DNA from 2 places in the Plantactinospora sp. CA-294935 genome. Region 2 is predicted to be linked to the other one. Evidence: predicted binding sites of a transcription regulator. Region 2 holds the regulator's gene; the other holds the start of a gene.

Region 1 (9,946 bases), 150 kb from region 2:
CGATCTACACCGATCAACGCAACGTCGACAACGCGCTGGACCGGGCGGGAGTCTTCGCACTCGGGCTCGGCAGCCTGCTGCTGGCCCTGATGATTCCCGACGCCTACGGTGAGCGGGGCCTACTGTTCGCCGGCGTCTACCTGGCGATGCGGGTGCTGCTGGCGGCACTGGCCCTGGGCACTCCACACGGCTGGCGGTCCCCAGTTCTCCGCGCCTACGGGTCGGGCCTGGTAGCCGGGCCGCTGCAACTGGCGGGGGGCCTGCTGCACGGCACGACCCGGATAGTGCTCTGGTCGATCGCGATCCTCGTCGATGTGGTCGGCACCACGGTCACGCGGCGGACGCTGGCCCAGGTCCGGGTCCGGCCGCTGCACTACACACACCGGTACGGACTGCTGATCATCCTCGTGCTCGGCGAGTCGGTGATCCAGGTCGGGATGGTGGCCGTCGACGAGCCGCTGACTCTCGCCCGGTTGATCGCCATCGTTATCGGGTACGCCCTGGTCTGCGCGCTCTGGTGGGCGTATTTCATCTACGGTGTGCGGGCCTTCCGGCAAGCGGTGCAGCGGACCGCAGAGCAGGCAGACATCCGCCGTTCGGTCATGGTCTACGGACACCTGCTGTTCAGCTTCGCGATCATCATGATCGCCGTCGGCCTAGCCGAGGTGGTGACGGACCCCATCGAGCCGCTCAGGGCCGGCGAGGCGGGCATGCTGTTCGGCGGCGCCGCACTCTTCCTCACCACCTTCGCCCAGACCCACTGGCAGATCCACCGGCAGGTCGCGTGGCGGCGGATCAGCGCGGGCGTGCTCTGCCTGGTTCTGCTGCCACTAGCTCCGCTGATGCCGGCCCTGGCCGCCCTGGCGATCCTGCTCGCCGTGGTCGCCGGGGTGAGCGTGCTGGAGGAGATCATCCTGCGCCACCCCGCAGCTTCCCGGGTCCGAGCGAGTGAGGACGAGATGCGTGGCGACCCGGGTACGGCGGACGCCGGCCCGGTGGTGGGCAACTGACGCCACCGGGCCATTTCCTCACCCAGAGCCGCCTACCCGGTACCGTCCGGTGAGCGCCGCCCGACCGAGGCCGGCGCGGCCCCATCTGCCGCAGCGGCCGCTCTGGCTCTGCCGGGCCTGCGCGGCCGAGTGGCCCTGCCCCTCCGCTGCGACCGCGCCCGGCGCTGCGTGAGGTCACTACCCCGACCCTGCTACCGATCCGAGCACCGGGCCGACCCGCTCACCCTGCACATCTACCTCGCCACCCTGCTCCAGGCGGCGATGGAGGACCTGCACCGGCTCAACCCCGACACGGCACCGGACCCGGCCCGGATGCACGCCCGCTTCCTCGGCTGGGTCCGGCCACGCCTGCTGATCACCCGCGCCCGGCGACTACGGCATCTGTACGGGATATGACCCCGGCCCGTACGGCATCGAACTCGGCTGCACCGGATAGGTCTCCCGGCGCTCCGCCTGGGCGAACCCGGCGGACCGGCTGTTCACCTGCGGCCAGCCGCCGGCCTCGTGGAACAGCCGCAGCGCGGTCGCCACCACCTCGGCCAGCGACTCGTTCGCCTCGATCTCGATGGTGGCGCCGGGGGTGTCGATCCGGACCTTGGTCGGACTGGCCGAGCCGTCGCCCGACGACCTCGACGCCGTGTCGTCGGTCGGGGCTGACGCCGGCTCCACCGCCGCAGGTGCCGGGGTCGCGGCATGCGGGGGCGGCGCCTCGGCGGTGGCCGGGACGTTCCGCGTACCGGGAGTGGCTGGGACCTCCGGCGGCGAGGTCTCGGGGGCCGGTGAGGTCTCCGGCACGACCTCCGGGGCGATCTCCGGCGGCGCCGGCTGGGCGGGCACCGATCCGGCGGACGACACGGGTCGGGATGGCTCGGCTGTCACCCCACCATTGTCGGGTCGAGCCGCGCCGGCCTGCCATGCCACCCCCGGTGCCGTGCACCTCCTCGGCGACGAACCGGTCGAGCACCCGTCCCCCACACCGTCGGCCCACACGTCGGCGGTCAGCCGGGGACCAGCGCCTCCTCCTCGGCCCGGGGCCGCTCGTCCTGCTCGAACTGGGTGCGGTACAGCTCCTCGTAGCGGCCACCGGCGGCGAGCAGTTCGTCGTGGGTGCCGCGCTCCACGATCCGGCCCTCCTCGACCACCAGGATCTGGTCGGCGGCCCGTACGGTGGAGAGCCGGTGCGCGATCACCAACGCCGTACGGTCGGCCAGCGCCTCGCCGAGCGCCGCCTGCACCGCCGCCTCGGAGGTGGAGTCGAGATGTGCGGTCGCCTCGTCCAGGATCACCACCCGGGGCCGGGCCAGCAGCAGCCGGGCGATGGTCAGCCGCTGCCGCTCGCCGCCGGAGAGCCGGTAGCCGCGCTCGCCGACCACGGTGTCGAGCCCGTCGGGCAGTCCTTCGATCAGGTCCGCGAGCCGGGCCCGGCGCAGCGCGTCCCACAACTCCTCCTCGGCCGCGCCGGGCCGGGCCAGCAACAGGTTGGCCCGGATCGTGTCGTGGAACAGATGGCCGTCCTGGGTGACCAGGCCGAGGGTGTCCCGGATCGAGTCGGCGGAGAGATCCCGGACGTCCTGCCCGGCCAGGCGTACGGCGCCGGAGTCGGTGTCGTAGAGCCGGGGTACGAGCTGGGCGATGGTGGACTTGCCGGCTCCCGAGGAGCCGACCAGGGCGACGAGTTGGCCCGGCTCCACCCGGAACGACACGTCGTGCAGCACGTCGACCCCACCCCGGGTGTCCAGGGTCGCCACCTCCTCCAGCGAGGCCAGCGAGACCTTGTCCGCCGAGGGGTAGCCGAAGGTCACCGCGTCCAGTTCGACCGAGACCGGCCCGTCCGGCACCTGGCTCGCGTCGGGCTTCTCGGTGATCAGCGGCTTGAGGTCGAGGATCTCGAAGACCCGCTCGAAGCTGACCAGCGCGCTCATCACCTCGACCCGGGCACTGGCCAGGGCGGTCAGCGGGGCGTAGAGCCGGGTCAGCAGCAGGGCGAGCGCGACCACGGCACCCGGCTCCAGTTGGCCGCGCAGCGCGTAGAGGCCGCCGAGGCCGTACACCAGGGCGAGCGCCAGCGCCGAGACCAGGGTGAGTGCGGTGATGAAGACCGACTGGACCATCGCGGTGCGCACCCCGATGTCGCGGACCCGGCGGGCCCGGTCGGCAAACTCGGCCGACTCCTCCGCCGGCCGGCCGAAGAGCTTGACCAGGGTCGCACCGGGTGCGGAGAACCGCTCCGTCATCTGGGTGCTCATCGTCGCGTTGTGGTTGGCGGCCTCCCGCTCCAGCCGGGCCAGCCGACTGCCCATCCGGCGGGCCGGCAGCACGAAGACCGGCAGCAGCACGAGCGCGAGCAGGGTGATCCGCCAGGAGATGCCGATCATCACGACCAGGGTGAGCAGCAGCGTGACCAGGTTGCCGACCACCCCGGAGAGGGTGTCGGAGAACGCCCGCTGCGCGCCGATCACGTCGTTGTTGAGCCGGCTCACCAGGGCGCCGGTGCGGGTGCGGGTGAAGAACGCGACCGGCATCTTCTGCACGTGGTCGAAGACCGCCGTACGCAGGTCGAGGATCAGCCCCTCGCCGATGCTCGCCGAGAGAAAGCGGGTCAGCAGCGCCAGGCCGGCCTCGGCCAGCGCGACGACCCCGATCAGCACGGCGAGCCCGACCACCAGGTCGGTGCTCCCGCCGCCGACGATCCCGTCGACCACCCGGCCGGCCAGCACCGGCGTGGCCACCGCGAGCACCGCCATCACCACGCTGAGCAGCAGATAATGGGTCAGTCGCCGGCGGTGTGGCCGAGCGAAGCCGGCGATGCGGCGGAGCGTGGCCTTGGAGAACGGACGTTTGTCCTGCTGGGCATGCATCGCGTGGTACAGCGAGTTCCACGCCGTGACTTCCATATCCATCCCTGGCACCCCCCTTGAACACCGAGTCGCCCGGACCCTACCGGCGCCCACCGACAGTACGACCTCAAGCAATGTCGAGGTCAATGTCGGGCGGGGCGTCGGGCCGGCCGTCGGGGTAGAACAAACCCGCCGAACATGTGACAGACTCGCGACTCGTGCCGCTCCGCCTTCCCCGACCCGACCGCCACGGTCGGCTCGCCGCCGACCGCTACGGCTGGCTCGCCGCCGCGCTGGGCGCGGTCGGTCTGCTCTGGCGGATCTGGCTGACCACGGTCGGCACCCCGCCCACCAACAGCGACGAGGCCACCATGGGGCTGGCCGCGCTGCACATCGCGCAGGGGCGGGACCTGCCGGTCTTCTTCTACGGCCAGCACTACATGGGCACCGTCGAGGCGTACCTGGCGGCGCCGCTGGTCGCGCTGGCCGGGCCGTCGGTGACCGTGCTGCGGATACCGACGCTGCTGCTCTACGCGCTCTTCCTGGTGCTGATGTACCTGCTGGTCCGGCGCCTCTTCACCGCCGGCCTGGCGGTGCTGACCGTCGGGCTGCTGGCGCTGGGCTCCGACCGGATCGTGAAGAACCAGTTGATCGCCGGTGGCGGCTATCCGGAGACCGCCCCGATGGTGGCCGGCCTGCTGCTCCTCACCTACCTGCTGGTCATCCGCGCCCAGACCCGCTGGTACGCCTTCGCCGGCTGGGGCGCCCTGTTCGGACTGATCGTCTGGAACCACTGGCTGCCGGCGCCGTACCTGCTCGGCGCGCTGGTGGTGCTCGGCTCCGCCCGGGTGCTGACCCGGCGTACCGCCGGGCTGGTCGGGGCGGGGCTGCTGGTCGGGGTGCTGCCGCTGGTCGTCGGGAACGTGCAGGCCGGGTGGGGCGAGAACTCGCTCGCGGTCTTCCTCCGGCTGGGCGGGGCCGGCACCGACGCCGGGCTGTGGGACCGGATCGTCGGCGGCGCCTGGCTGGGCCTTCCGCTGGGCATGGGCCTGTGCGAACCAGGTTCCTGCGCCGGCTGGTCGCTCTGGTGGGGGCCGGTCGTCCTGGTGCTGCTGACCGTCGCGCTGGTCATGGCGGTACGCCGGCTCCGTACCCCCGGGGCCCCGGACCCCGCCGGCCGCGCCCGGGCGGCGATCTGGCTGGTACTGGCCGCCGCCGGCCTGCTCAGCGTGCTCAGCTACGTACGCAGCCCGGCCGCCGCCGACACACCGGTGGAAAGTGCCCGCTACCTGTCGGTGCTGTCGGTCTCGCTGCCGGTGGCGCTCTGGCCGCTCTACCGGCTGGCCAGGGCCAGCGGCCGTTGGGCGGTGCCGGCGGCGCTGCCGATCGCCGCGCTCACGGCCACCATGCTGGCCGCCACGGTGAGCCTGACCGGCGCTGTCGGCGAATACCGGACGGACCGCGAGACCAAGGCGGCCGTACTCGCGGCGCTGCGCGAGCGCCGGCTGACGTACGTGCACGGCGGGTACTGGACCTGCAACTGGATCACGTACCTGAGTGCGGAGCGGACCACCTGCGGCGTCGTCGACGACCGGCTCGACCGGGGACTCAACCGGTACCCCGGCTACTGGCGCCCGCAGGCGCAGGCCGTACTGGCTCCGGTCGGCTCACCGCTGGACGCCGAACTGGCCCGGCGGATGCCCGGCAGCATCCCGGAGACCGTGGCCGGCTACCACCTCTACCCGGCGCCACCGCCAGCAACCTGAAGCCCGGCGCCGCCGGCAGCCTGAAGCCTGGGGCGAGACGGCGACGGGCCGCCCGCGCATCGCGGGCGGCCCGTCATCGGTCGGGTCGGGTCAGGTCAGGCGGCGGCCAGCGCCGGGCCGTCGGCGGTGTCGAGCAGCCCCGGGTCGTCCGCCGGCCGCAGGGCCAGCGCCAGTACGTCCGCCACGTCGGCCAGGGTGTGCACGGTCAGTGCCTCCCGCACCTCGGTGGGCAGGTCGTCCAGGTCCGGCTCGTTCCTGGCCGGGATGATCACCTCGGTCAGCCCCGCCCGGTGCGCGGCGAGCAGCTTCTGCTTCACCCCACCGATCGGCAGTACCCGGCCGGAGAGGGTGACCTCGCCGGTCATGCCGAACTCCGGGCGTACCGGCCGGCCGCTGGCCAGCGAGGCCAGCGCGGTGACCATGGTGATGCCGGCGCTCGGCCCGTCCTTGGGCACCGCACCCGCCGGAACGTGCAGGTGGATCCGCCGCCCGGCCAGCGCGTTCGGGTCCAGCCCCAACGCCCGGCCGTTCGACCGGAGGTAGGAGAGCGCGATCTGCGCCGACTCCTTCATCACGTCGCCGAGCTGCCCGGTCAGGGTCAGCCCCGGCTCGCCCTCCATGCTGGTCGCCTCGATGAACAGCACGTCACCGCCGGCACCGGTCACCGCCAGCCCGGTCGCCACTCCGGGCACCGCCGTCCGCTCCGCCGACTCCGGCGTGAACTTCGGCCGGCCCAGGTAGCTGGCCAGGTTGTCGGAGTCGATGCGTACCGGACCCTCGGTCGAGGCCAGCGCGACCGCGACCTTGCGCAGGATCTTCGCCAGCGCGCGTTCGAGCTGGCGTACTCCCGCCTCGCGGGTGTGCTCGGCGGCGATCCGGCCCAGCGCCTCGTCGGAGACGCTCACCTCGTCAGCGGTCAGTCCGGCCCGCTCGATCTGCCGGGGCAGCAGGTGGTCCCGGGCGATCGCGACCTTCTCCTCCTCGGTGTAGCCGTCCAGTGTCACCAGCTCCATCCGGTCCAGCAGTGGGCCGGGGATCGCCTCCACCACGTTGGCGGTGGCCAGGAAGAGCACGTCCGACAGGTCGAGGTCGACCTCCAGGTAGTGGTCCCGGAAGGTGTGGTTCTGCGCCGGGTCCAGCACCTCCAGCAGGGCGGCGGCCGGGTCACCGGCGTACCCCGCCGAGATCTTGTCGACCTCGTCGAGCAGCACGACCGGGTTCATCGAGCCCGCCTCGCGCAGCGCCCGGACGATCCGGCCGGGCAGCGCGCCGACGTACGTCCGGCGGTGGCCACGGATCTCGGCCTCGTCCCGGATGCCGCCGAGGGAGACCCGGACGAACTTCCGGCCCAGCGCCCGGGCGACCGACTCGCCGAGGCTGGTCTTGCCGACTCCGGGCGGGCCGCCCAGGGCCAGCACCGCGCCCGAGCCACGGCCGCCGACGACCTGGAGGTTGCGGGCCGCGCGCCGGTTGCGCACCGCCAGGTACTCCAGGATCCGGTCCTTCACGTCGGCCAGGCCGGCGTGGTCGGCGTCCAGCACCTGCCGGGCCTGCACCAGGTCGGTGTTGTCCTCGGTACGCGTGCTCCACGGCATCTCCAGCACCGTGTCCAGCCAGGTACGGATCCAGCCCGCCTCCGGAGAGGCGTCGCTGGCCCGCTCCAGCTTGCCGACCTCGCGCAGTGCCGCCTCGCGTACCTTGTCGGGCAGGTCGGCGGACTCGACCCGGGAGCGGTAGTCGGCGGAGCCGTCCGGCTCGTCCTCGCCCAGTTCCTTACGGATCGCGGCGAGCTGCTGGCGGAGCAGGAACTCCCGCTGGGACTTCTCCAGCCCCTCCCGCACGTCGGTGTTGATCCGCTCGGTTACCTCCTGCTCGGCCAGGTACGCCTTCACCCAGCCGACCAGCAGTTCGAGCCGGGCGGTCACGTCCGGCGCGGCCAACAGTTCGATCTTCTGTTCCAGGGTGAGCCACGGCGCGTAGCCGGCCGAGTCGGCCAGCTCGGTCAGGTCGGTCATCCGCTCGACCGCGTCGATGACCTGCCAGGCGCCGCGCTGTTGCAGCAGTGCCGTCACCAGTGCCCGGTACTCCCGGGCGAGTTCCTTGGCCCGACCGGCCGGTGCCGGCTCGGTGACCTCGACGGTCTCGACCCAGAGGGCCGCGCCGGGGCCGGGCACGCCGGAGCCGATCCGGGCCCGGGACAGCCCGCGTACCACGGCGGCGGGTTCGCCGCTGGGCAGCCGGCCGACCTTTTCGATCGTGGCGATGACGCCGATGGAGCCGTACTCCCCGTCGACCCGGGGCACGGCCAGAAGCTTCTTGTCGCCCGTGGCCCGGGCGGCGTCCACCGCTGCCTGGGTGGTCGCGTCCAGGGTCACCGGGATGACCATGCCGGGCAGCAGGACAGCGTCGGTCAGAGGAAGAACCGGAAGAGTTGCCATCACACACCTGCCATCGTTAGTTGAGCTTGTACGACTCAAGTAACAAACGGTGCTCCATGTTCCGGCTTGTGATCCAGGCCACTACGACGACCCGAAGTACCCGACCGGACCGGACGCTCAGCCCAGCGGGGGACGGCCGGCGCAGGGCGGGATGAACCAGCCGCGCCGGGCTGCCCGGAGCAGCGCGGCGTGCCGGTCCGGGGCGTCGAGCCCGACCACGACCCGCGCGACGGTCTCGGTGACGGCGCCGACCGGCAGGTCCAGGCCGACGGCGATGCGCCGGTCGGACCAACCCTCCAGCAGCAGACCGACCACCACCAGCTCGCGGCGGGTCAGCACCGACCGGCCGCCGGGCAACGGGGACAGCACCAGCACCCCGACCGCGGACGGCGGGGCGGTCGGACAGCCCAGCACGGTGACCTGGAGCAGACCCGAACGGTCGTCGTGCCCCTCCCCCGCCGGAGACCCCGAACGGCACGTGAGGCGCACGACGCAGACCGGCCAGAGGAACGAGGCGGAGCCGCCACAGTGGTTGGCCTGGTGCAGGGCCACGCCGGGCAGCGCCGAATCCGGGGCGAGCAACCGGTGCCCGGGCAGGCCGGGCAGTGGGCGTACCGCGCCGGTGCGGGTCAGCACCGCTCCCGCCTGGGCGTTCCGGACGACCTGGGCCAGCACCGCCAGCGTCCGTACCGGGTCCACCGCGGCGGCGACCTGGGGAGCCAACGCCGCGACCAGGTCCCGCTCGGCGTCGGTCGGACGGTCGGGGTCGTCCGTGCACATGACGAGCATCCCGATGTGCCGGCGCTCCGGGGTGAACAGCCCGACCGCGATCCCCTCCCGGAATCCCGCCGGTAGGTAGTAGTCGCCCCAGACCGGCAACTCGGCCAGCGGGACCGGCGAGTCCCGGCCCCGCTGCGGCGCGGGCGAGCTGGCCAGCCCGACCAGTTCAACCTGCTCCAGCAGCGCGGGAGTGCCGAAGTAGTCCCGAATCCGGGTGTCGTAACCGAAGCTCGCCAGTTCGGTGTACCGGCGGTGCCGGTCGTCGAGCAGGGCGAGCCAGGCGGCCTGGGCCGGCACCACCCGGCTGATCCGGGCGAGCAACTCGGCCGCCTGACCGTCGCGACCCGGGGTCCCGGCGATCTCGGCCAGATCGTGGATGACGTTCGACGGGGGCGGTGGCGGAGCGGTCATCAGGGAACCTTCGTCGGCGGGCGGGCCGGTACCACGGCGCGGGACGGGGTCAGCGTCGGGTCCGGGCGAGGGGCTTGGGGACGTACAGGCCCAGGCGCAGCGCGCGGACGGCGGCCAGGGTACGGGTCGGAGCATCCATCTTGTCCAGGATGTGTTCTATGTGTGCGGCGACGGTCCGTTGGGTGATCACCAACTCGCTCGCCATCCGCTGGTTGGACCAGCCGTCGACAAGCAGGCCGAGGATCTCCAACTCCCGCCTGGTCAGGCCGCGCAGGTCCCCGGCGGGAGAGGTGAGCACCACCGCCAGCAGGTGTGCCGGTGCCGACGTCGGGCAGGGCAGCACGGTCACCTGGACGTGGCCGCCGGGATCGTCCGCCGCCGGGTACGGGCACAGGAAGGAGTTGTGCACGTGCCCCTCGCGCAGCCCCGCCGCCGCCACCTCCAACACCGGCGACCCGACCCGGAGCAGCGGGTGGTCCGGCAACCCGGGCAGCGGCAGCACATTGCCGGCCCGGGTCAGCACCACGCCGCACTCCGCGTCGGCGACGATCCTGGAGAGCGTCACGATCGACCGCATCGGGTCGACGGCCTCGGCCATCATCGGGGTGAGCAGCCCGAGGAAGTCCCGGACCTCGTCGGTCGGCTGCGCCGGGTCGTCGGTGTGCAGCGTGATCAACCCGAGGTGGCGCCCGTCCCGACTGAAC
Region 2 (9,946 bases):
CAGCCGGCGCAGCGGCCGGGCACCGTAGATCGGGTCGTAACCGTGCTCGGCCAGCCAACTCCGGGCCGGGTCGGTGACGTCCAGGCCGAGCCGCCGGTCGGCGAGCCGCCGCCGCAGCCGGTCGAGCTGGATGTCCACGATCCCGCGCAGTTCCTGCCCGGTGAGCGAGGCGAAGACCACGATGTCGTCGAGCCGGTTGAGGAACTCCGGCTTGAAGTGCGAGCGGACCACCGCCAGCACCGCCTCCCGGCGCTCCTCCTCACCCAGGGTCAGGTCGGAGACGACCGCCGAGCCGAGGTTGGAGGTGAGGATCAGGATGGCGTTGCGGAAGTCGACCGTACGCCCCTGGCCGTCGGTGAGCCGGCCGTCGTCGAGCACCTGGAGCAGTACGTCGAAGACGTCCGGATGGGCCTTCTCCACCTCGTCCAGCAGGATCACCGAGTACGGCCGGCGGCGCACCGCCTCGGTGAGTTGCCCGCCCTCCTCGTACCCGACGTACCCGGGCGGGGCGCCGACGAGCCGGGCCACCGAGTGCTTCTCGGCGTACTCGCTCATGTCGATCCGGACCATGGCCCGCTCGTCGTCGAAGAGGAACTCGGCGAGCGCCTTGCCCAGCTCGGTCTTGCCGACGCCGGTGGGGCCGAGGAAGAGGAAGCTGCCGGTGGGCCGGTCCGGGTCGGCGACCCCGGCGCGGGCCCGGCGTACCGCGTCGGAGACCGCGGCGACCGCCTCGGCCTGGCCGACCACCCGGGCGCCGAGCGACGACTCCATCCGGAGCAGCTTGGCGGTCTCGCCCTCCATCAGCCGGCCGGCCGGGATGCCGGTCCAGGAGGCGACCACCGCGGCGATGTCGTCGGCGCCGACCTCCTCCTTGAGCATCGCCCCGTCGGCCTGCAACCCGGCCAGTTCGCCCTCGGCCCGGGTCAGTGCGGCCTTCAGCTCCGGGATGCGGCCGTAGCGCAGCTCGGCGGCGCGTTCCAGCTCGCCGTCCCGCTCGGCCCGCTCGGCCTCGCCGCCGAGCCGCTCCAGCTCCTCCTTGGCGGTGGATATCCGGGTGATGTGCTCCTTCTCCAGCCGCCACCGTTCGCTGAGCGCGGTGAGCTGCTCGCGCTTGTCGGCCAGCTCCTTGCGGAGGCGTTCGAGCCGCTCGGCCGAGGCCGGGTCGGGCTCCTTGGCCAGCGCCATCTCCTCGATCTCCAGCCGGCGTACCGCCCGCTCGATCTCGTCCACCTCGGTGGGCCGGGAGTCGATCTCCATCCGGAGCCGGGAGGCGGACTCGTCGACCAGGTCGATCGCCTTGTCCGGCAGGAACCGTTCGGTGATGTACCGGTCGGAGAGGCTGGCGGCGGCGACCAGCGCGGCGTCGGTGATGCGTACGCCGTGGTGCACCTCGTAGCGCTCCTTGAGCCCGCGCAGGATGCCGATGGTGTCCTCGATGGTCGGCTCGCCGACCAGCACCGGCTGGAAGCGCCGCTCCAGCGCCGGATCCTTCTCGATGTGCTCGCGGTACTCGTCGAGGGTGGTCGCGCCCACCATCCGCAGCTCGCCCCGGGCCAGCATCGGCTTGAGCATGTTGCCGGCGTCCATCGAGCCCTCGCCCCGGCCGGCGCCGACCACGGTGTGCAGCTCGTCGAGGAAGGTGATGACCTGGCCGTCGGAGTTCTTGATCTCCTCCAGCACGGACTTCAGCCGCTCCTCGAACTGCCCCCGGTACTGCGCACCGGCGACCATCGCGCCGAGGTCGAGCGAGACCAGCTTCTTGTCCCGGAGCGACTCGGGGACGTCACCGGCGACGATCCGCTGGGCCAGCCCCTCGACGATCGCGGTCTTGCCGACGCCCGGCTCACCGATCAGCACCGGGTTGTTCTTGGTACGCCGGGAGAGCACCTGGACCACCCGGCGGATCTCGGCGTCCCGGCCGATCACCGGGTCGATCTTGCCGTCCCGGGCGCTCGCGGTCAGGTCGACGCCGTACTTCTCCAGCGCCTGGTAGGTCTGCTCGGGGTCGGCGGTGGTCACCCGGCGGTCGCCGCCGCGTACCGCGGGGAAGGCGGCGACCAGGTTCTCCTCGGTGGCGCCGGCCTGCTTGAGGGTGTTCGCGACCGCGCCGCCGACCCGGGCCAGCCCGGCCAGCAGGTGCTCGGTCGAGGTGTACTCGTCGCCGAGCGGCCGGGCGATCTGCTCGGCCGCGCCGATCGCGTTGACGAACTCGCGGGACAGGCTCGGCTCGGCGACACTGGATCCCCGGGCGGCCGGCTGGTTCTCCACGGCCCGGGCGGCGGCCCGCCGGATGTCGGCCGGATTCGCCCCGACCGCCCGCAGCAGCCCGGCGGCGGTGGACCCGCCGGTGTCCAGCAGGGACAGCAGCAGGTGCCACGGTTCGACGGTGGCGTGGCCGCGCTGGTTCGCCGTCGCGACGGCGCCGGTGATGACTTCGCGGCTCTTCGTGGTGAGACGTTCGGCGTTCATGGGCTCCCAATACGGTCCGCCGGCCGTGGGACGGGCCGGCATCGGCAGCGTGGCGGGCGGTGACGCCGCCGCCCGGCGACACCACCTCCAGTACGAACGACACAACCAGAGTTGAGTCTATTCCACTCAAGTCTCCAGGCATGACGTCGGTCACATTCAGCCGGTGCCGGCCTCGCCCGACCGAAGATACGTTCCGCCCGCCCTGCCCGTCGGACGCCGGTACCGGCCCTCGATCGACAAACGGGTACGGTTGGTTACGTGCGAGTACGTGTGGAGCAGACGGCGTTGCCCGGGATCGGCGTACGCCACGACGTGGTCACCGCCTCCGGACGCCGGCTCGGTGTGGTCACGCATCGCAACGGCCGACGGGATCTGGTGCTGTACGACCCCGACGATCCGGACTCCTGCACCGCCGATATCCCCCTCACCGACGACGAGGCGGAGGCGCTGGCCGACATTCTCGGCGCCTCGCTGATGCTGGGCCAGCTCTCCGGGCTGCGCCAGCAGGCCGCCGGGCTGCTCACCGAGCAGATTGCCATCCCGGCCGGCTCGCGGTACGTCGGCCGGCGGCTGGGCGACACGCAGACCCGCACCCGTACCGGCGCATCCATCGTCGCTGTCCTCCGGGAACGCGAGGTGATCGCCTCACCCGATCCGACCTTCCGGTTCGAGGCCGGCGATGTCGTGGTCGTGGTCGGCACCCGCCAGGGACTCGACGGTGTCACCGCGATCCTCGCCGAGACCGACCCGGACGGCTGACGGGAGATGCATCACACCACTGTCCTGCTCATCGAGGTCGGTGCGCTGCTGTTCGTCCTCGGACTACTCAGCCGGCTCAGTCGGCGGATCGGGCTCTCACCGATCACGCTCTATCTGCTCGCCGGGCTCGCCTTCGGGCACGGCGGGCTGGTTCCGCTCTCGGCCAGCGAGGAATTCTTCGAGGTCGGCGCCGAGATCGGTGTGATCCTGCTGCTGGTCATGCTGGGCCTGGAATACTCCGCCGACGAACTGGTCGGCAACCTGCGCGCCGCGGCGCCGGCCGGGCTGGTCGACGGCCTGCTCAACGCGCTGCCGGGGGCGGCTTTCGGGCTGCTGCTCGGCTGGGGTTGGGTCGGTGCGGTCGTGCTGGCCGGGGTCACCTGGGTCTCCTCGTCCGGCGTCATCGCCAAGGTACTGGCCGACCTCGGCCGACTCGGTAACCGGGAGACTCCGGTCATCCTGTCGGTGCTGGTCATCGAGGACCTCGCGATGGCGCTCTACCTGCCGCTGGTCACCGCGATCCTCAGCGGTCAGAGCCTGCTCGGCGGGGGTATCGCGCTGGCCATCGCGGTCTTCACCGTGGTCCTGGTGCTGGTGGTGGCGATCCGGCACGGCAACTTCATCTCCCGGATGCTCTCCGCCCGGGACCCGGAGGCGCTGCTGCTCGGCGTATTCGGGCTGACCCTGCTGGTCGCCGGCCTCGCGGCCGGGCTCCAGGTGTCGGCGGCGGTCGGCGCCTTCCTGGTCGGCATCGCGCTCTCCGGTCCGGTGGCACACAACGCGACGGAGTTGCTCTCGCCGCTGCGCGATCTCTTCGCCGCCGTCTTCTTCGTCTTCTTCGGCCTGAACACCGACCCCCGGGCCATCCCGCCGGTGCTGCTGCCGGCGCTCGCGCTGGCCGTGGTCACCATGGCCACCAAGGTGCTGACCGGTTACCTGGCGGCGAAACGGGTCGGCATCGGGCGCCCGGGCCGCTGGCGGACCGGACTGGCGCTGTCGCCGCGCGGCGAGTTCTCCATCGTCATCGCCGGGCTGGCCGTCACCACCAGCGTGGTCAATCCGCAACTCGGTCCGCTGGCGACCGCGTACGTGTTGATCACGGTGATCACCGGTCCGATGTTGGCCCGGCTGCCCGACTTCGGCTGGTTCAAGCGGTGGCTGCGTCGGTCCGCCGCCGCGCCGACACCGGCTCCGGCGGCGGAGTGAGCTGGGGCGCGGCGGGGTGCCGCGCTCCACATATCGGGATCACCGTTCGGCCGGTTCCACCAACGCGTAACGGGTTGATGAAATAGCACGTGGCGGCCCTTTCGCAGGTTGGCAACAGCGCGTTACCGTGTCGCCGCAGTAGCCACAGGTCTTGCGGGGGCCGGGGTGCCCGGCAGCCGTGCGAGCGGAAAGGCGGCCCGTTGAGCGTGCAGGACTCTGCGTTCCGGGGCTTTGCCAACCCGGTAGACCCGTCCCCCACCGAGCTTCGTGCCTGGGCCTACGAGCCGGACTCGGTCCCGCTGCATACGATGCCGAAGGACTGGGACCTGCTGGTCTCCGGCGACCGGCTGATCGGCACGCTGTTCGAGCTGGCGATGGACCGGTCGTGTCCGGCCCGCCGGTTCGCGCTGCACTGCCTCTACATCTATGCCGCGGACGGCATCCGGACCAAGTTCCAGGCCCATCCGAAGCGGCGGTTGCGGAAGCTGGTCGAGCAGGCCGAGCGGCTCGGCGACGAGCCGATGGTCATCTGGGCGCACAACACCCGGATGCTCCAGGCCAGGCCGGAGCTGTTCGACTACCGCGACTGGTGCGAGGGCGGCCTGGTCCGGCAGTCCCGCCGGCTGAGCTGACCCGGGTCGACCGGACGAGCGGTGGGCCGGGACCCCCCGTGGACCCCGGACCACCGGCCACCTCTGGTGCCGGTGCGGAGCACGGGACCTGACCTGCGTACCGGAGGACCACGATCTGCGGGAGCCGCACCACGGGTCAGGTTACTGATCTCACCGGTCCCGTGTGCCGGAAAACGGGCAGCGGGACGGGAGACGGACCCTTCCGGGTCACCGCCCCGGAGGTCCGGCAGGAAGAGCTGGCGCTCGAAGCACCTCTCGACGAGCGCCAGCCGAGTTCTTCGCTTGAACCGTCGCGACGCCGGACGGCGGCTGCCGTACCGGTGCGCGTGGATGTCGCCCTGGCTCGGGCACGCCGGGACCCGGTCCCGGCGAGGTCTACTCGCACCGCATCCAGTTGAAGTGGTACGTCGTGCTGACGCCGCCGTCGGTGGAATCCATCATCATGAAGCTGGTCGTCTTCGGGTCCGACGTACCCCGACTCACCCGCAGCTCCGTGTTGATGTTGAACAGCCGTACCTCGCCACAGGGGGCGTAGACCAGCGAGGCCACGTCCGTGACGTCGGTCGTCTGCCAGCTGTCACTGACCGGGCCGGCGAAGGAGTGCGACTCGGCCGCCGTCGGCGACGTCCCCTGGATGTAGTAGCTCGCCCGCTGCATGCCGCTGGCACCGCGTTCGAGATGGGCGAAGCCGCGGTAGTCGGCCTGCCCGATCGCGTACGTGAAGCCACCCGGGACGTTCACCTTGAGGACCAGTTGGCAGTTCTTCCGAAAGTCGGTCGGCGCGGTACCCGCGCCGGCCTGGGCGAGATAGTCGCTGTAGGTCACCGTGAAGGCGGTGTTGTCCGGCGCCGTGGCGACCGCCGCCGTGCCGAGCCGGCAACCCGACCCGTTGACCGTCACGATCTCGATCGTGATGCGCTCTGCCGGCGGATTCGTGGTCGGTACGGGATCGGCGAGTACCGGCAGACCCATTAACGACGCCGCCAGGCTGCCGATGACTAATGTGTGCAACATTTCCGGGGCTCCCTTCGGTCACCGTCGCGCGAGCCGTTGCCCGCGCGATGTATCAAACGTCATCCATCGATCGGATGGCCCTCTTCGCCGGTGCCCGCACGGCCCGGACAACGCCGACCGGGCGGGCCCCGTCCCCAGGGCCGGGATGCCGGAGCAGATTCCCGCATCCCAACCCGGAGGCTTCACGTCAGGACTCTTCGCACTTCTTCCATGCGAAGTGGTAGATGGTGTTGATGCCACCATCGGTCGAGTCCATCGCCATGAAGCTGGTGGTGGTCGCCGGGTTGGACGTCCCGACGTTCACCCGCAGCTCGGTGTTGATGTTGAGGAAGCGCATCTCGCCGCAGGGCGCGTAGCTCACCGAAGTGAGCTCGGAGGTGTCGGTCGTCTGCCAACTGTCGTCCAGCGGGCCGCTGAAGTTGTGGTTCTTGTACGTCGTCGGCGAGGAGCCCTGGAAGTAGTAGTTCGCCCTTGACACCGCGGTCGCACCGTTCGCCAGGTAGGCGTAGCCGCGGTAGTCGGCCTGGAGAATGGCGTAGGTGAAGCCCTCCGGGACGTGCACCTGCAAGGCCAACTGGCAGTTCTTCCGGGCGTCGGTCGGCCGCGCCCCCACGCCGACCTGGGCGAGATAGTCGCTGTAGGTCACCGTGAAGGCGGTGTTGTCGGGGGCGACCGCGACGGCCGCGGTCCCGGCCGGGCAACCCGAACCATTGATGGTAATAACCTCGATGACAATCTGCTCGTCCGGAGGCTCCACGGGCGGATCCGTCGGGATGACAATCCCGCCGAGCATCGAGGCAACGAGACTGCCAATGGCCAGCACACTGATCATGGGTTCCCTCCCGATCGTGGCGATAATGTCGCGCGCGCAGGCACACCTTAACTCTATTTATTGAACCCCGTCAATGTCTTAAAGTTGAATGCGTAATAGCCGAAAGGGTGGTACTGCGACCCGCAACCGAATACACAGGGCCCCCGGGCCAGGCTCGATGGACATTCACAATTCCATCGGCCGGCCCGGGGGCCCTGATTCGCGCTAACCCGACAGACCGCCGTCGGGGGACGCGTTTACGACGGCGTGGTCAGCACTCTTTCCAGCTAAGGTGGTAGACACTGCGCACACTGCCCCGGCTCGAGTCCATCGTCATGAAGCTCGTGCCGTTGTCCGCGCCGCCGCCGTCGACCCGCAGTTCGGTGTTGACGTTGAGGTTGCGCGCCTCACCGCAGGGTGCGTAGACCAGGGCAGCGGCCCGGTCGGAGGTACGCCAGCCACCGCTGTACGGCCCGGTGAACTCGTGGCTGGTCTGCGCGGTCGACGAACTGCCCATCCAGTAGTAGTGCGAGTGCTGCGAACCGCTGGCTCCCCGCTGGAGGTACGCGAAGCCCTGCAGGTCCACCTGGGCCACCGCGAAGGTGAGCCCCTGTGGGATGTTGACCCGCAGATTGAGCTGGCAGTTCTTCCTGAACTCGGTCGGCTTCGCCCCGGCACCGGCCAGCACGAAGTAGTCGCTGTAGCTCACCGTGAAGGCCGTGTTGTCGGCTGCGGTGCTCACCTCGGCCGTCCCCGCCGGGCAGCCCGATCCATTGACGGTCTCCACGCTGATGGTGACCCTCTCGGCAGGAGTCACCAAAGGCTCGGTAGCTACCGTCGAGGCAAACAATGCCGCGAGTACGCCGCCGACAGCCATCACGTTGGACATGGTAGTTCCCTTCCGGTCGTCGCGATGCGGTCGCGCCCGCAGCCCACCATAGTCAGAACATTGATAGCCGTCAATTAAACAATCTTGTAACCGTGCACATTCCGGAAACTGTTGATCAATTCCTTCGCTCGGGTCACAAGCATCCGCAGAGCCGCGTCATAGCGCGGCATCAAGACACGACTCGGCGGCCCGCCACCCCTTACCCGGACCAGGCCGGATGGACAAGACGCTTCATGACCTTCGCCGGGGGCGTACGGAGAAAGATGCCGGAGACCGGCGGTACAACGGACTCCGACGCCACCGCTATGTACGGTGAAGCCTCCCGGGCTCCCCGGGGTAATGGTTTCCGAGCCTTCTGGCTAACGGATTCCGAGAATCGGGCGTAATGTTCCCGAAACACCCGGCGTAGTGGTTTCGGAGCAGCCGGAGAGGTCAGGCCGACGGGTCCGTGGTGCGGCGGGGGCGCCAGACCACCAGCGCGGTCGAGGGCCGGCTGGTCGGCACCAGGTCCCGGCGGGGCAGCCCGCCGAGCGCCTCCAGCTCGGCCACCCGGCGATAGGCGGCCTCCAGCTCGGCCTGTAGGCCGGCGATCCGCTGCTGGAGTTCGTCGACCATCTGCTCCAGCACGATGATCCGCTTGATGCCGGCCAGGTTGACACCGTCGTCCTGACTGAGCCGTTGCACCTCGCGGAGGAGCGCGACGTCCCGGGCGCTGTACCGGCGACCGCCGCCCGGGGCGCGACCGGGCTGCACCAGCCCCATCCGGTCGTACTGGCGCAGGGTCTGCGGGTGCATGCCGGCCATCCGGGCCGCGACCGAGATCATCAGAACCTTGGCGTCGGACGCCTGCTCGATCGAGACGACGACGTACTCCTCGGCCACCTTGATCACCTCCGCGTTGCCAACAGCTCAGTTGAAACGACGCACCCGGGCGTCGAGATGTTCCCGTGCCGCCGCCGGAGTCTGCGCGGCGAACTCCTCCAGCGCCTTCCTGGCCTCCGGGGAGAGCTGCTCGGGGACCACGATCTCCACGGTCACCAGCAGATCACCGGCCTGGCCGTCCCGCCTCAGCACACCCCTGCCCCGGGCCCGCAGCGTACGGCCGCTCGGGGTGCCCGGCGGCACCCGCAGGGTCACCGCCGAGTCCAGCGTGGGCACCCGCAGGTCCGTTCCGAGTACCGCCTCCGCGATGGTGATCGGCACGGTCAGGGTCAGGTCGTCGCCGCTGCGCCCGAAGAGGTCGTCCTCGCGGACCTTGACCAGGACGTACAGGTCGCCGGGCGGGCCGCCCCGGTCACCGGGCTCACCCCGGCCGGCGAGCCGGATCCGCTGGCCGTCCGCGACCCCGGCCGGAAACCGCACGTTGAGCGTGCGGGACTTGGTCACCCCGCCGGTGCCCCGGCACTCCGGGCACTTCTCGTCCACGATCGTGCCGACGCCCTGGCACTCCCGGCACGGCTCGGAGAAGCTGAACGAGCCCTGGTCGCGGGTGACGACTCCGGCGCCCCGGCACTGCGGGCAGGTCCGGGGCAGCGTGCCCGGCTTGGCTCCGTCACCGTGGCAGGTGTCGCAGACACCGGGAGCGCGCAGCGTCAACGGCACCGTCACCCCGCGTACGGCGTCGTCGAAGTCGAGCATCACCTCGGCCTCCACGTCGCGACCACGGGCCGGGCCACGGGTCCGGGTGGGCCCCCCGCCGGAGAAGATCGAGCTGAACAGGTCGGAGAAGCCCGCCCCACCGAACCGACGGTCCCCGCCGGCCGCACCGCCCGGCTGGCCAACCCCGCCGAAGAGGTCCGAGACGTCGAACGGATATCCGCCGGGCCCGCCCGACCGGGCGTTGCGGCGGAACGCGCCCGACCCGAAGAGCGAGCGCATCTCGTCGTACTCCTTGCGCTTGCGCGCGTCGGCGAGCACGTCGTACGCCTCGGAGACGGCCTTGAACCGCTCCTCGGCCTGGGCGTCACCCGGGTTGTGGTCCGGGTGCGATTCCCTGGCCAGCTTGCGGTAGGCCTTCTTGATCTCGTCAGGAGAGGCGGACCTGGCCACCCCCAGTACGGCGTAGAAGTCCTTCTCCAGCCAGTCTTTGGAACTCATCGGTCGTCCACCTCCTTCCCCTGTGGCGCGGTCGAGGTGCCGCCCGCACCCCGTCCGACGGACGGCGTA

The links. The regulator HspR, encoded in region 2, represses chaperone genes until heat shock. The targets are predictions, from matches to a motif close to TTGAGTNNNNNNNACTCAA.
Region 1: the regulator HspR is predicted to act here: its motif matches at 8,072-8,090, upstream of lon (endopeptidase La).

What each region holds. Positions count from the first base shown of each region.
Region 1 is NZ_JBNJMU010000001.1:2,315,644-2,325,589, reverse strand. It holds gene ACQEVC_RS10495 (low temperature requirement protein A) at 1-1,010, shown strand, start outside; gene ACQEVC_RS10490 (hypothetical protein) at 1,179-1,406, shown strand; gene ACQEVC_RS10485 (hypothetical protein) at 1,383-1,889, opposite strand; gene ACQEVC_RS10480 (ABC transporter ATP-binding protein) at 2,009-3,910, opposite strand; gene ACQEVC_RS10475 (glycosyltransferase family 39 protein) at 4,066-5,613, shown strand; gene lon (endopeptidase La) at 5,709-8,051, opposite strand; gene ACQEVC_RS10465 (hypothetical protein) at 8,169-9,242, opposite strand; gene ACQEVC_RS10460 (response regulator transcription factor) at 9,292-9,946, opposite strand, start outside.
Region 2 is NZ_JBNJMU010000001.1:2,169,715-2,179,660, reverse strand. It holds gene clpB (ATP-dependent chaperone ClpB) at 1-2,469, opposite strand, end outside; gene ACQEVC_RS09810 (cation:proton antiporter regulatory subunit) at 2,728-3,228, shown strand; gene ACQEVC_RS09805 (cation:proton antiporter) at 3,235-4,434, shown strand; gene ACQEVC_RS09800 (hypothetical protein) at 4,635-5,066, shown strand; gene ACQEVC_RS09795 (DUF4360 domain-containing protein) at 5,442-6,080, opposite strand; gene ACQEVC_RS09790 (DUF4360 domain-containing protein) at 6,268-6,912, opposite strand; gene ACQEVC_RS09785 (DUF4360 domain-containing protein) at 7,163-7,708, opposite strand; gene ACQEVC_RS09780 (heat shock protein transcriptional repressor HspR) at 8,213-8,605, opposite strand; gene dnaJ (molecular chaperone DnaJ) at 8,690-9,877, opposite strand.